DNA from 2 places in the Amycolatopsis sp. WQ 127309 genome. Region 2 is predicted to be linked to the other one. Evidence: predicted binding sites of a transcription regulator. Region 2 holds the regulator's gene; the other holds the start of a gene.
The links. Region 2 encodes HspR, which represses chaperone genes until heat shock. Its sites were predicted from a motif close to ANNTTGAGTNNNNNNNACTCAANNT; they were not measured.
Positions count from the first base shown of each region.

Region 1: the regulator HspR is predicted to act here: its motif matches at 1,576-1,600, upstream of lon (endopeptidase La).

Region 1 covers NZ_CP095481.1:3,325,635-3,332,866, forward strand. Annotated here, with positions in the region: gene lon (endopeptidase La) at 1-1,561, opposite strand, end outside; gene MUY22_RS15515 (SAM-dependent methyltransferase) at 1,662-2,510, opposite strand; gene MUY22_RS15520 (SAM-dependent methyltransferase) at 2,507-3,358, opposite strand; gene MUY22_RS15525 (GNAT family N-acetyltransferase) at 3,431-4,369, opposite strand; gene MUY22_RS15530 (bifunctional diguanylate cyclase/phosphodiesterase) at 4,610-7,232, shown strand, end outside.
Region 2 covers NZ_CP095481.1:2,444,571-2,451,802, reverse strand. Annotated here, with positions in the region: gene dnaK (molecular chaperone DnaK) at 61-1,929, shown strand; gene grpE (nucleotide exchange factor GrpE) at 1,926-2,630, shown strand; gene dnaJ (molecular chaperone DnaJ) at 2,667-3,848, shown strand; gene MUY22_RS11170 (heat shock protein transcriptional repressor HspR) at 3,854-4,279, shown strand; gene MUY22_RS11165 (IS30 family transposase) at 4,309-5,508, opposite strand; gene MUY22_RS11160 (DUF305 domain-containing protein) at 5,623-6,162, opposite strand; gene MUY22_RS11155 (lytic polysaccharide monooxygenase) at 6,159-6,920, opposite strand; gene MUY22_RS11150 (dienelactone hydrolase family protein) at 7,067-7,232, opposite strand, start outside.

The DNA of each region.
Region 1 (7,232 bases), 880 kb from region 2:
GCTCGCGGGGGAGCAGGTGGTCGCGGGCGATGGTGACCTTCTCGTGCTCGGTGTAGCCGTCCAGCGTCACCAGTTCCATCCGGTCCAGCAGCGGGCCGGGGATGGTCTCCAGGGCGTTGGCCGTCGCCAGGAACACGACGTCGGACAGGTCCAGCTCGACCTCGAGGTAGTGGTCGCGGAACGTGTGGTTCTGTTCCGGGTCCAGCACTTCGAGCAGCGCCGCGGTCGGGTCGCCGCGGTAGTCGGCGCCGATCTTGTCGATCTCGTCGAGCAGCACGACCGGGTTCATCGAGCCGGCTTCCTTGATGGCGCGGACGATCCGGCCGGGCAGCGCGCCGACGTAGGTGCGGCGGTGACCGCGGATCTCCGCCTCGTCGCGGATGCCGCCGAGGGCGACGCGGACGAACTTGCGGCCCATGGCCTTCGCGACGGACTCACCCAGCGACGTCTTGCCGACCCCGGGAGGGCCCGCGAGGGCGAGCACCGCGCCGGAACGACGTCCGCCGACCGGGCCGAGACCCGACTCCGCGCGACGCTTCCGGACGGCCAGGTACTCGATGATGCGTTCCTTGACGTCGTCGAGGCCCGCGTGGTCGGCGTCCAGCACGGCGCGCGCGGCCGCGATGTCGTAGACGTCCTCGGTGCGCTCGTTCCACGGCAGCTCCAGGACGGTGTCCAGCCAGGTGCGGATCCATCCGCCCTCGGGGGACTGCTCGGACGTCCGGTCCAGCTTGTCCACCTCGGCCAGCGCGGCCTTCTTCACGGCATCGGGCAGTTCGGCGCCTTCGACGCGGGCGCGGTAGTCCGTGTCGTCGGTGCTGCCGTCGAGCTCGCCCAGCTCCTTGCGGATCGCTTCGAGCTGGCGGCGCAGCAGGAACTCCTTCTGCTGCTTCTCCATGCCTTCGGAGACGTCCTTGCGGATCGTGTCGGTGACCTCGAGCTCGGCCAGGTGCTCCTTGCTCCACTCGAGCGCCTTCTCCAGGCGCGCGGTGACGTCGAGCGTGGTGAGCAGCTCGACCTTCCGGTCGGTGTCGAGGTAGGGCGCGTTGCCGGACAGGTCGGCGACCGCGGACGGGTCCTCGACCTGCTGGACGGCGTCGATCAGCTGCCAGCCGCCGCGCTGCTGGAGGATCGAGATGACGACGGCCTTGTACTCGGCCGCGAGCTTCGCGGTCTGGTCGCCGGTGGTTTCGGGGGCGTCCTCGGCGTGCACCCAGCGGGCGGCGCCGGGACCGTCGGCCATCCGGCCGACGAGCGCGCGGGCGGTGCCGCGCAGCAGCACGGCGGCCTTGCCACCGGGCACACGCCCGATGCGCTCGACGGTCGCGACGGTGCCGTACTCGGCGTACTCGCCGTGGACGCGCGGCACGATCAGGACTTCGGCCTTGGTGGCGCCGGTCGACCGGATGCCGGGGAAGGACGCCTGGCTGGGCGTGCCGGCCTGGGCGGACTCCACCGCGGCCCGCGTCTCGGTGTCGGTGAGGTCGAGCGGGACGACCATGCCCGGCAGCACGACGTCGTCATCGAGCGGGAGCACGGGCAGGAGGCGGGTGTCGGACATGTGCACTCCTCGGGTAGTTGAGTCTGCCTTGCTCAACTCTCCGATGGGTGTGTTTGTTTCCGATGGTGCGTTCGCCCACAGCGATCAGGGAAAGCGCAGGTCAGAGGCTCGGGCGGCGCGCGACCGCGCACCAGGCGAAGGGCCGCGTCTCCAGATCCAGCACCGTCGGACGCTCGTCGGGACGCCAGTCCGGCAACGATGTCATCCCCGGCGGGAGCAACGGCCAGCCGCCGAACCAGGGGAGCAGTTCTTCCGCCGTGCGCAGCCACGCGGGGTTCGTCGTGGCGCGGTAGGCGTCGATGAACGCGCGAACCTCGGCCGCGCGGGCCGGCGGGGCGTCGTCGCGGCAGGTGCCGTGCGTCAGCGCCAGCCAGCTGCCCGGCGCCAGCTTCGCCCGGTACGTCGCCATCAGGCCGTCGGGATCGTCCGACGGGCCGACGAAGTGCATCACCGTGATCATCAGCAGGCACACCGGCCGTGACCAGTCGATCAGGTCCGACACGACGTCGTCCGCGAAGATCTCCGCGGGCCGCCGGATGTCGCGCTCGACCAGGCCCGCCCAGTCCGTCGCGTCTTCCTTCTCCAGGATCAGCCGGGAGTGCGCGGCCGCCACCGGCTCGTAGTCGACGTAGACGACCGACGCGCGCTCACCAAAAGGCAGCAGCTCCCGGACGATCTCGTGCACGTTGCCCGCGGTCGGTACACCGGAGCCGAGGTCGACGAACTGGCGGACGCCGGCGTCCACCGCGGCCGAGACGACGCGGTTCATGAACGCCCGGTTCTGCCGCGAGATCGGCCGGATCAGCGGCCACACCTTCTCCACGCGGCGGCCGAACTCGCGGTCGACCGCCCAGTGGTGGTTGCCGCCGAGGTACCAGTCGTAGACGCGCGCGGCGGACGGCTTCTCCGTGTCCACCCCGGCGGGCGCGATCGGCGCTCCTTCGCTCATCCGAGCGGCTTCTCCGCGATACCGCACCACGCGTACGGGCGGGCTTCGGCTTCCAGTGCGTTCAGCTTCCGGTCGGGCCGCCAGTCCGGCAGGTGCACGATGCCCGGCTCCAGGATCGGCCAGTCGCCGAACAGCGGCTCGATCTCCTCGCGGGTGCGCAGCCACACCGGGTTGCTCGTCTTCCGGTACTGCTCGACGAACCACCTCAGCCCGGCCAGCGACTCGCCTTCGCCGTCACCCTCGCTCATCTGCGAGATCGCCAGCCAGCTGCCCGGCGCGAGCGCGTCGCGGTACGCCTTGAGCAGGCCGTGCGGGTCGTCGTCCGGGCCGACGAAGTGCAGCACCGCCATCATCATCACGCAGACCGGCTTCGAGAAGTCGATGAGCCGCTTCGTCTCTTCCGCGCGCAGCACGGCCTTGGCGTCGCGCATGTCGGCCTGGACGATGCCGGCCCAGTCGGTCGCCGCCTCCTCCTCGAGGATGAGCGTCGCGTGGGCGACGGCGACCGGCTCGTAGTCGACGTAGACGACCGTCGCGTCGTGCTCGTCCGGCAGCTCGGCCTCGACGACCTCGTGGACGTTGCCGGCCGTCGGGACACCGGAGCCGAGGTCGACGAACTGGCGGATCCCGGCCTTGAGCGCCGCGCGCACGGCGCGGTTCATGAACTCGCGGTTCTGCTTGGAGCCGGGGCGCACGAGCGGCCACTGCTGTTCGACGCGCCGCCCGAACTCGCGGTCCACGGCCCAGTTCTGGGTACCGCCGAGGTACCAGTCGTAGATCCGGGCCGCGGACGGCTTCTCCGTGTCGACGCCCTCGGGTGCTCTGGGCGCGGCGTCCCGCTCGTTCACTTCGGCTCCCCATCCCTCGAGTCCTGGCGCCAGCCTATAAGGACGGAGTGCGACCGGTAATCCGCCAGTGGTTCACCGAACGGCTGGGCGACGCTGCCAATACGTCCACAGCGGCCGGTAGCCCTGGGCGTACCAGAACGGCGTCGAAAGCGGGTTCGCCGCGGCGTGGTGCAGCAGGACGACGTCGGTGCCCTCCTCGTCGAGCACCTGGTGGGCGTGGGCCGACAGCGCGGTACCGACACCGGACGACCGCGCCGCTTCGGCGACGGCCAAGGACGACAGGTAGCCGACGCGCCCGGCCTTGACGCGGTCGCTGATCCAGCCGGTCTCGCCGGGGTGCTGGACGTTCACCATGCCGAGCGCCCGGCCGTACAGCTCGGCGATCCACAACGGCGGTTCCGGCCGGTTGAGCTGCTCGGCGAGGTCCTTGGCCAGGATGTCCTCGACGCCCGAGCGCAGGTTCACCGTGCCGTACTGGGCGTCGAAGGAGTGCAGCTCCATCCCCAGCGCCACCGCGGTGTCGAGGTCACCGGGCTCGGCCCGGCGGATCTTGACGCCCGGGGTGCCGCGCGGGCCCTCCGGGATCATCCGGTCGGCCGGGCGGACCGCGACCACGCGCAGCGGCGCGAAGCCGTGGTGCAGCATTTCGCGCGTGCCGGCGGCGTCCCGGCTGGCCCGCGGGAGGACCGCGGCGGTCTCGGTGTCGCCCGGTTCGGCGACCGCGCGCAGATGTTCATCCCATCGGGTGAGTAGGGCGTCGAGCGCGGCGGCCGGCTGCGGGCCCGCCAGCTGGAGGTCGAGGCGGTGCTCGGTGAGCGCGCGCCACGGCGCGTTGGGGGCGTCGCGGTCCACCTGGACGCGGGACGCGCGCCCGGTGGCAGCCGAGTCGCCGAGGTCGACGTCCAGCACCACCGCGTTTTCGGTGCTCTCGAAGGGGGAGGAGCCGGGGAGGAGGGGGTCCACCGCCGCGAGCCGCGTCGCGTGCTCGCTGGCAATCACATCGCTGTGCATGGGGCACATTGAAGCGCTAACCGGCCCGGAATGCGTAGAGGGTGCCTCGGGGATAGGGGATACCTGATGTTTCACCCCTTGGTCCACGCAGGTCAGCGCTATCGAGGCATTGTTAACCCTGGGGTGATCTCCTACTGTCTCGAAAGGGACATGAGTACGCCCTACGGGGTACGGTATGGCCCTTGTCCACACCTGACGTCACGGATCAGGACCGGTGGGCAATCCGGGAGGGAAGAACGGATGCCGGAGACCAACGCGCACGGCGACGCCGTGGCGCAGCCCGGGCCGGGCGGTCCCGCGACCGCGCCGCTCCCCGTGGCCTCCGCCGAGGCACGGACCGACGAACGCCGGTTCCGCGCCTACACCTTCGCGGTACTGAGCCTGGGACTCGTCGCCGCGTTCGCGGTCGGTTCGTGGCTGCCGTTCCACTGGGACAGCAAGCTGCTGTGGATCGGCCCGGTCCTCGCGGTCGCGTTCCTGCTCGCCGAGCAGCTCGGCATCAACGTCGACGTCCGCAGCGGCATCTCGTGGACCATCTCCTTCACCGAGATCCCGCTCGTCATCGGTTTCTTCATCGCGCCGTTCGAGGTCGTGCTGGCCGCGCACCTGGTCGCGGGCATCGGCACGCTGCTCGCGCGGAAGGTCGCCGGCCGCGTCCTCTACAACGCCGGCGCGTTCCTGCTCGAGATCACCGGCGCCTTCGCGGTCGCCGGTCTGGTGAAGGTCGCCGTAGGCGCCGGTTCGGGCAGCGAGATCCCCTGGGTCGCCGCGCTCGCCGGCACGCTGACCGCGCCGCTCGTCAGCACGCTGCTCGCGCTCGCCGCGGTACGCGTGCTGCGCCGCCGGATGCGCGTCAGCACCGCCGTCCGGCTCACCGCGCGGATCCTGGTCGTCGGGTTCGTCAACGCGTCGGTCGGCCTCTCCGGTTACCTCGTCATCTCGAACACGCCCAAGGCGTGGCCGCTGGTGCTCGCCGTCTTCCTCGGTCTCACCGCGCTCTACTGGGCCTACTCCGACCTGCTGCGCGAGCAGCGGGACATGGAGGCGCTCTCGGACGTCAGCCTGATGGTCGCCCGCTCCGGCCAGCAGGCCGCGGCGCGCCCGGCCAGCCGCGCGGACGAGCTCGTCGGCGGCGTCGACGTCCGCGAGTGGGCGACGATCGCCGAGCGCATCAAGGACCAGCTCGCCGCCGGCCGCGTCGTGCTGCGGCTGCGGCTGGAGCCGAAGGACACCATGCGCGTGGTCGTCGCGGGCGACGACCTGCCGGCCGCCGACCCGGGCGCCGACGACCCGCTGCTGCGCCTGCCCGGCGCGCACGTCCGGCACTTCCGGATCACCGAGGCCAACCCCGACGTCCGCGCGGCGCTGCTCGACCGCGGCGCGCAGGAGGCGCTCGTCGTCCCGCTGCGCAGCGCGAACCAGCTGCTCGGCGTCGTCGAGGCGCACGACCGGCTGTCCCGCTGGCGCGGCTTCGGCAAGTACGACGTCCAGCTGCTCGGCACGATGGCCAGCCACCTCGCGACGTCGCTGGACAACCGGCGGCTGCTCGCGACCCTGCGCCACGACGCCTACCACGACCCGCTCACCGGGCACCTCAACCGGCCGGGCTTCCGGCAGGTGGCGAAGGAACCGTTGCGGGACTTCGCGAACGCCGTCGTGCTGCGGATCGACCTCGACGTCTTCTCCACCGTCTCCGACGCGCTGGGCTACGCCTGGGCCGACCGGATGGTCATCGCCGCCGGCCGCCGCATCCGCGACGCGCTCGGCCCCGACGTCCCGCTGGCCCGGCTCGAAGGCGCGTCGTTCGCGGCGCTGCTCGTCGGCACCCCGCCCGAGGACGCCCACCACGCGGCCGAGCGGCTGCGCGAGGAGCTGTCCGCGCCGTACCCGGTGGACCGGCTTTCGGTCGAGGCCAACGCGATGATCGGCTACGCGACGACGTCCGCGGAGGAAACCGGCGACGCCGTCGACATCGAAGGCCTGCTGCAGCGCGCCGACGTCGCTGTTCGCGCTACCAAGGGCGGTGAGGAGGTCCGCGGCTACGTGCCGAGCATGGGCCAGATCTTCCTGCGCCGCTTCCAGATGGTCACGCAGTTCCGGCAGTCCCTCGAAGACGGCCAGGTCAGCGTCCACTACCAGCCGAAGATCACGCTGCCGAACCGGCAGGTGGCCGGCGTCGAGGCGCTGGTCCGCTGGGTGCACCCGGAGTTCGGCAGGCTCGGCCCGGACGAGTTCGTCCCGGCCATCGAGGCGGCCGGCCTGATCGGCGTGCTGACGTCGTTCGTGCTCGGCGAGGCGCTGAAGCGCTGCCGCAAGTGGCTCGACGAGGGCCTGCGGATCTCGGTGGCGGTCAACCTGTCGGTGCGCAACCTGGCCGACGAGGACTTCCCGAACAAGGTGGCCCGCGAGCTGGACCGCGTCGGCATCCCGCCCGAGCTGCTGACGTTCGAGCTGACCGAGTCCGGCGTGATGTCCGACCCGCAGAAGGCGCTGCCGATCCTGCGCGAGCTGCACTCGCTGGGCATCACGCTCGCGGTGGACGACTTCGGCACCGGCTACTCGTCGCTGGCCTACCTGCGCCAGCTGCCGGTGGACCAGGTCAAGATCGACAAGAGCTTCGTCCTCGGCATGGGCACCGACCTCGGCGACCTGGCCGTGGTGCGCTCGATCGTCGAGCTGGGCCACTCGCTGGGCCTGACGGTGGTCGCGGAAGGCGTCGAAGAGGACGTCGCGCGCGACCAGCTCGAGGCGATGGGCTGCGACGTCGCGCAGGGCTACCTCATCTCGCGGCCGCTGCCGGAGGACCGCCTGGAGGCGTGGCTGCAGGCCCGTACCGCGCGGTCTCCCGGCCGCCACTCCGAGA
Region 2 (7,232 bases):
CAAGGCGAGGACGAATTCGCAGGTCACGAACCATAGCAGGCATACACAGGAGGAAGCACCATGGCGCGAGCGGTCGGCATCGACCTCGGCACGACCAACTCGGTCGTCGCCGTCCTGGAGGGCGGCGAGCCGACGGTCATCGCCAACTCGGAAGGCTCCCGGACCACCCCGTCGATCGTCGCCTTCGCCAAGAACGGCGAAGTGCTGACCGGTCAGCCGGCGAAGAACCAGGCGGTCACGAACGTCGACCGGACCATCCGGTCCGTGAAGCGGCACGTCGGCACCGACTGGAAGACCGAGATCGACGGCAAGAACTACACGTCGCAGGAGATCAGCGCGCGAGTGCTGATGAAGCTCAAGCGCGACGCCGAGGCGTACCTGGGCGAGACGATCACCGACGCCGTGATCACCGTCCCCGCGTACTTCGAGGACGCGCAGCGGCAGGCCACCAAGGAAGCCGGCCAGATCGCCGGCCTGAACGTGCTCCGCATCGTCAATGAGCCGACCGCCGCCGCGCTGGCGTACGGCCTGGACAAGGGCGAGAAGGAACAGACCATCCTGGTCTTCGACCTCGGTGGCGGCACGTTCGACGTCTCGCTGCTGGAGATCGGCGAGGGCGTCGTCGAGGTCCGCGCGACCTCCGGTGACAACCACCTCGGTGGCGACGACTGGGACGAGCGCATCGTCAAGTGGCTGGTCGACAAGTTCAAGGCCGCGAACGGCATCGACCTCACCAAGGACAAGATGGCGCTGCAGCGCATCCGTGAGGCGTCCGAGAAGGCGAAGATCGAGCTGTCCAGCTCGAACTCGGCCGGCATCAACCTGCCCTACATCACGGTCGACGCCGACAAGAACCCGCTGTTCCTCGACGAGCAGCTTTCCCGCGCCGAGTTCCAGAAGATCACCTCGGACCTGCTCGAGCGCACCCGCAACCCGTTCAACAACGTGATCCGCGACGCCGGCATCGCCGTCGGCGACATCGACCACGTCGTGCTCGTGGGTGGTTCCACCCGCATGCCGGCCGTGTCGGACCTGGTCAAGGAGCTGACCGGCGGCCGCGAGCCGAACAAGGGCGTGAACCCGGACGAGGTCGTCGCGGTCGGTGCGGCGCTGCAGGCCGGTGTGCTCAAGGGTGAGGTCAAGGACGTCCTGCTGCTGGACGTGACTCCGCTGTCGCTGGGCATCGAGACCAAGGGTGGCGTGTTCACCAAGCTCATCGAGCGCAACACCACGATCCCGACCAAGCGCTCGGAGATCTTCTCCACCGCGGACGACAACCAGCCGTCGGTGCAGATCCAGGTGTTCCAGGGTGAGCGCGAGATCGCGGCGCACAACAAGAAGCTCGGCATGTTCGAGCTGACCGGTCTCCCGCCGGCCCCGCGTGGCGTGCCGCAGATCGAGGTCACCTTCGACATCGACGCCAACGGCATCGTGCACGTCCTGGCGAAGGACCTGGGCACGAACAAGGAGCAGTCGATGACGATCACCGGTGGCTCCGCGCTGCCGAAGGACGACATCGAGCGGATGGTCAAGGACGCCGAGGCGCACGCCGAGGAGGACAAGACCCGTCGCGAAGAGGCCGAGACCCGCAACCAGGCGGAGACGCTGGTCTACCAGACCGAGAAGTTCCTCAAGGACAACGACGACAAGCTGCCCGAGGACCTCAAGGGCAAGGTCAAGTCCGCGATCGACGAGTCGAACGAAGCCCTGAAGGGCACCGACTCGGCGAAGATCCGCGAGTCGATCGAGAAGCTGAACACCGCTTCGCAGGAGCTGGGCACCGCCCTGTACGCCAACGCGAACGCCGACGCCGCGGCCGGTGCGGCCGGAGCTTCGGGTGCGGCCGGTGACACCGGTGCGGCCGGTGCTCAGGACAAGGCCGACGACGTGGTGGACGCCGAGATCGTCGAAGAGGACGAGAAGAAGTGACCCACAGCTACGACGAATCCGAGAACCAGGGCCGCGGCCCGGAGGAGCCGGTGGTCGTGCGTGATCGACGTCGCGTGGACCCGCAGACCGGGCAGGTTCGCCCGCCCGGTCCGGCCCACGCGGCGCCGGAGCCCGAGGCGCCCGTGGAGCACGCGGGCCCCTCGCTCGGCGAGTCCATCATGGACGATTCGGTGGCCGTGGTCTCCGACGTCGAGAAGGAGCTTTCCGAGCGCACCGCCGACCTCCAGCGCCTGCAGGCCGAGTACGCCAACTACCGCAAGCGCGTCGAGCGTGACCGCGAGGCGGTCGTGATCGGCGCGAAGGCGACGGTGGTCAACGATCTGCTGCCGCTGCTCGACGACCTCGAGCGGGCCGACCAGCACGGTGACCTCACCGGGGCGTTCAAGGCCGTCGGCGACAAGCTGATCAGCGGTCTGCAGCGCGCGGGGCTCGAGTCGTTCGGCACCGAGGGCGAGGCCTTCGACCCGAGCGTGCACGAGGCCGTGCAGCACAACACCTCGCCGGACGTGGCGGGCCCGACGGTCACCGTGGTCATGCGCCGCGGCTACCGCTTCGGCGACCGCGTGCTGCGGGCGGCGCTGGTCGGCGTGACCGACCACGAGCCCGGCGCGGCCCCGGTGGACCCGCCGGTCGGTGGCGAGCTGCCGCTCGACGGCGGACTCGATGAGCAGCAGCAGTAAGCAGTATCCGGTTCCAGCGGAAGGAGGAGGCGCCCGATGAGTGCTCGGGAATGGATCGGTAAGGACTTCTACCGGGAACTGGGCGTCTCCTCCGACGCCACGGCGGACGAGATCAAGAAGGCCTACCGCAAGCTGGCCAAGGAGAACCACCCGGACGCGAACGCCGGCAACGCGCAGGCGGAGCAGAAGTTCAAGTCGGTCTCCGAGGCCTACGGCGTGCTCTCCGACGCCAGCAAGCGCAAGGAGTACGACGAGGCGCGGCGCCTGTTCGGCGGCTCGGGTGGCGGTGGGTTCAACTTCCCCACCGGCGGCGGTTCCGGCGGCTTCGACATGGGCGACATCTTCGGCCAGGCCGGCGCGGGTGCGGGCCAGCAGGGCGGGATGGGCGGGCTCGGCGACATCCTCGGCGGGCTGTTCGGCCGCGGCCGGTCGTCGGCCGGCGCGACGGCGAACCGGCCGCAGCGCGGTGCCGACGTCGAGACGGACGTCCGGATCGACTTCGCCGAAGCGGTCAAGGGCGCGACCCTGCCGCTGCGGCTGTCGAGCCCGGCGACCTGTTCGACGTGCGGTGGCAACGGCGCGAAGCCGGGCACGTCGCCGCGGACCTGTCCGACCTGCAGTGGGTCGGGGCTGGTCAGCCGGAGCCAGGGCGCGTTCGCGTTCTCGGAGCCGTGCCGCGACTGCCGCGGCCGCGGGCAGATCATCGACGACCCGTGCCCCGAGTGCGGCGGCGAAGGCATCAGCACGCGGACCCGCACGCTGACCGTCCGGATCCCGCCGGGCGTCGACGACGACCAGCGCATCCGGCTGGCCGGCCAGGGCGAGCCGGGCCGGGGTGGCGCGCAGGCGGGCGATCTGTACGTCCGGGTGCACGTGGCTCCGCACGCGTTGTTCGGGCGCAAGGCGCTCGACCTGACGATCGCGGTGCCGGTGGACTTCACCGAGCTCACGCTCGGCACCACGATCACGGTGCCGACCCTCGAGGGCAAGGTCTCGCTCAAGGTGCCCCCGGGCACGGCGAGCGGGCGGGTGCTGCGCGTGCGCGGCAAGGGCATCGCGAAGCGCGACGGATCGCAAGGTGACCTGCTCGTCACCCTGCAAGCGGCGATTCCCGCCAAACTGGACGACAAGGCGCGCGAGGCTCTGCAGTCGTACGCCGAGGCGATGGCCGGGCACGACCCCCGGCCGGAGATCACTGAGCTGCTCGAAGGCAGGTGAGTGGGATGTTCGGCGGGATTCCCCCGGAGGGGGACGAAGAGACTCCGGTGTTCGTCATCTCGGTGGCGGCCCAGCTGGCGGGGATGCACGCGCAGACGTTGCGCACCTACGACCGGCAGGGCCTGGTGTCGCCGGGCCGCACCTCCGGTGGCGGGCGCCGCTACTCGATGCGGGACATCGCGCTGCTGCGCGAGGTCCAGCGGTTGTCCCAGGAAGACGGCGTGAACCTGGCCGGCATCAAGCGCATCATCGAGCTGGAGAACCAGGTCGACGCGCTGCGGGCGAGGCTGTCGGAGATCACCGAGGAACTGGCCGCGGCGTACGCCGCCGGGGAGCAGGCCGCTGCGGCGGCACACGCTTCCTACCGCCGGGACCTGGTGCCGATGAACCAGCAGACCGCGATGGTGGTCTGGCGCCCCAAGCGCCGTTAGTCCGCAAGGTCCGTGAAGGCCTGGCGGATTCACGCGGTGGTTGCAACACCTGTCGTTGGTTGATCCAACAGTAGCTTCGTGAGGACCTCGGCTGGTGTTCGCCAGCCGAGGGTCTCCCGCGGTCGCCCGTTCAGCTCAGCCGCGACCTCCGCCAGGTCCTCAGCTGTGTGCTGAGACAGGTCGGTGCCTTTCGGAAAGTACTGCCGGAGCAGACCGTTGGTGTTCTCGTTGGACCCCCGCTGCCACGGCGAATGCGGATCGCAAAAATAGATATCCAGCCCCGTGGCCAGGGTGATCGTCCGGTGATGCGCCATCTCCTTGCCCTGATCCCAGGTCAGCGACCCCAGCAGCAACGGCGGCAACGTCGCGATCATCTCGGTCATCGCCGCGGCGACGGTGGCTGCGTCTCGCCCGTCGGGCAGGTGCAGCAACATCACAAACCGGGTCGAACGCTCCACCAGCGTCCCGATCGCCGACCGGTTGTCTTTGCCCAGGATCAGGTCACCTTCCCAGTGCCCCGGGACTGCCCGGTCGGCGGCCTCGGCGGGACGTTCGCTGATGTTGACCATGTCCTGGATCCGGCCCGACGGTCGTTCCCGGCGGGCCTGGGTTTGCCGTCTCGGCATCCGCAGTGCTCGTCCGGTCCGCAGCGCCGCGGTCAGTTCCCGGCGCAACGCTCCGCGGCTTTGGACGTACAGTGATTGGTAGATCGTTTCGTGTGACACCCGCATCTCCGGCCGGTCGGGGAAGTCCAGGGCCAGTCTTTCGGAGATCTGCCGTGGTGACCACTTGCGGTTCAGCCCGGCCTGCACCACCGCCCGCAGTACCGGATCAGCGGCCAGCTTCGCGGTCTTGGGTCGTTTCGCGCGGTGTTCGGCGCGGTGCTGGGCGCTGCTGGGCCGGTAGTTCCCGGTCAGGCCGGTGTTGCGGGCCAGCTCCCGCGACACCGTCGAAGCCGACCGGCCGATCATCCTGCCGATCGCGCGGGGCCCGTGACCTGCGGCGGTCAGGCAGGCGATCTCGTCCCGCTCAGTGATGCTCAACCGGAGCGGACCGGGGCGGGTGGGTGCGTTGCTGCTCACCCCGCCAGCGTGGCGGAACAGCCGGACTCCGGTGGCGGGGGCGAAGCCGGCCGCTCGCGCGGCCGGCTTCGCCGCCTTTCCTGCCCGGATGTGGTCCCAGAACTCCAGCTGCACTGACCTGGGCAGCCAGCGATGCGCTCGAACCATCGGCAACTCCACCTTTCATCGAGGTGGTGTTGCAACGACCCCATGACTCCGAGCCTCCTTACCGGCCATAAGAGCCGGTAAGGAGGCCTTCACGGCTTTCAAGCCCCGGGCGCGTCAGGGCTTGAAGTTCAGCAGCTGCTTCACTTCGGCGCTGCGCGAATCGATGACGCGGCGGGCCAGGTCGCGGGCCTGGGCGTTGACGCCGCCGCTCGTGCCGTTCTCCGTCTGGGCCAGCTCGACGGCTCCTTGCTGCTGACCCGTCAGGACGTCCAGGAACTTGCGGCCGAACTCCGTGTCCGGTGCGGTCTTCAGCGTGCCGACCAGGTCCGGGGCGGTCATCTTCATGCCGCCGTGGCCGGCGTGGGCCGCCGGGTTCATGTCCATCGTTTCCGGCTGGTTCCAGCTGCTCAGCCAGCTCTTCATGTCGTTGATCTCGGTCTGCTGCGTCGACTCGATCGCCGCCGCCAGGACCTTCAGGTCGGCGGGCAGCTGCCGCGTCTGCGCCAGCCGGGCGATCTCGATGCCCTGCTGGTTCTGGGGGATCAGCATCTGCAGGAACATCACGTCGGCCGCGTTGTACGCCGGGGCGGCCGCCGTCGCGCCGCTGCCGCATCCGGCCAGCAGCAGTGCGACGGCGACCAGCAGGAACCTCACTGGCGCTGCCAGAGGGCCGGGGTGTTCGGCGGCTCCCAGCCCGCGATCGCCGTGTGCGGCTGGAGGCAGCGGTAGCTCGCGCCGCCGTACGTGACGACGTCACCGGCCTTGTACGCCGTGCCCGCGGCCCACGTTCCGCCGGCCGGCGGGGTCGTGGTCGGGGGCGGGGTCGTGGTGGGCGGCGGGGTCGTGGTCGGGGGCGGCGTGGTGGTGGGCGGCGGGGTCGTCGTGCCGCCGCCACCGATCTGGAGGTCGACGCAGCTGTAGAACGCGTTGGACGTGTCGGAGATGTTCCAGATGGCCAGCACCTTCACCCGGCCTGAATAGCCCGAGAGGTTCACCGTGTGCGACAGCGTCGCCGGCGGCTGCTGGTTGTTGCCGGGGAACGTCGCGACGCGGGTGTTGCCGACGTAGTAGTCGTAGCTCGACGTGGCGTGCCGGGCGGTGAACACCCAGTTGAACGTCACCGTCGTGCCGACGGACTTGGCCGGCCACGGCTTCGACTCGTCGGCCAGCTCGGCGAACTGGGACAGGCCGCCGTTGCAGCTGCGCAGGCCCTTCGGGCCCTCGACGCTCTGGGGTTCGTAGACGATCTGCCCGCAGTTCGGCACCTTCCCCGCCGCGCAGTTGGCCTGCCTGCTGGGTGGGTCGGAGATGTAACCGTGGGCACTGGCTGAGGCGGCAGGGAGGACGACCACCAGCACCGGCGCGAGGATCGCACCGGCGGCGGCCGCCAAGAGCTTGCGCTTCAAGGTCATTTCGGCTCCTCGAAGGGGGAACGACGTCGTTCCGGAGGGAGGGCGAACGAGCACATCCGGGGGAGATGTGGTCTAGACCATAAGTCGATTCGGGCACAACGGTCAACGAACTACCGCCATTCGGCGGTTTTCCTGCTCCGGTCGGCTCAGCGCGAAGGTCGGTCCAGGTGTTCACCGAAGAAGTCCGTCACCCGGCGCCACGCGTCCTCGGACGCTTCGTGGTGGTAGGTGAAGCCGACGACCTTGAGCAGCAGGTTCAGCGGCGCCGCGACGTCGATCTTGTTGGCGAACCCGTGGCTGGCGCCCGGGTAC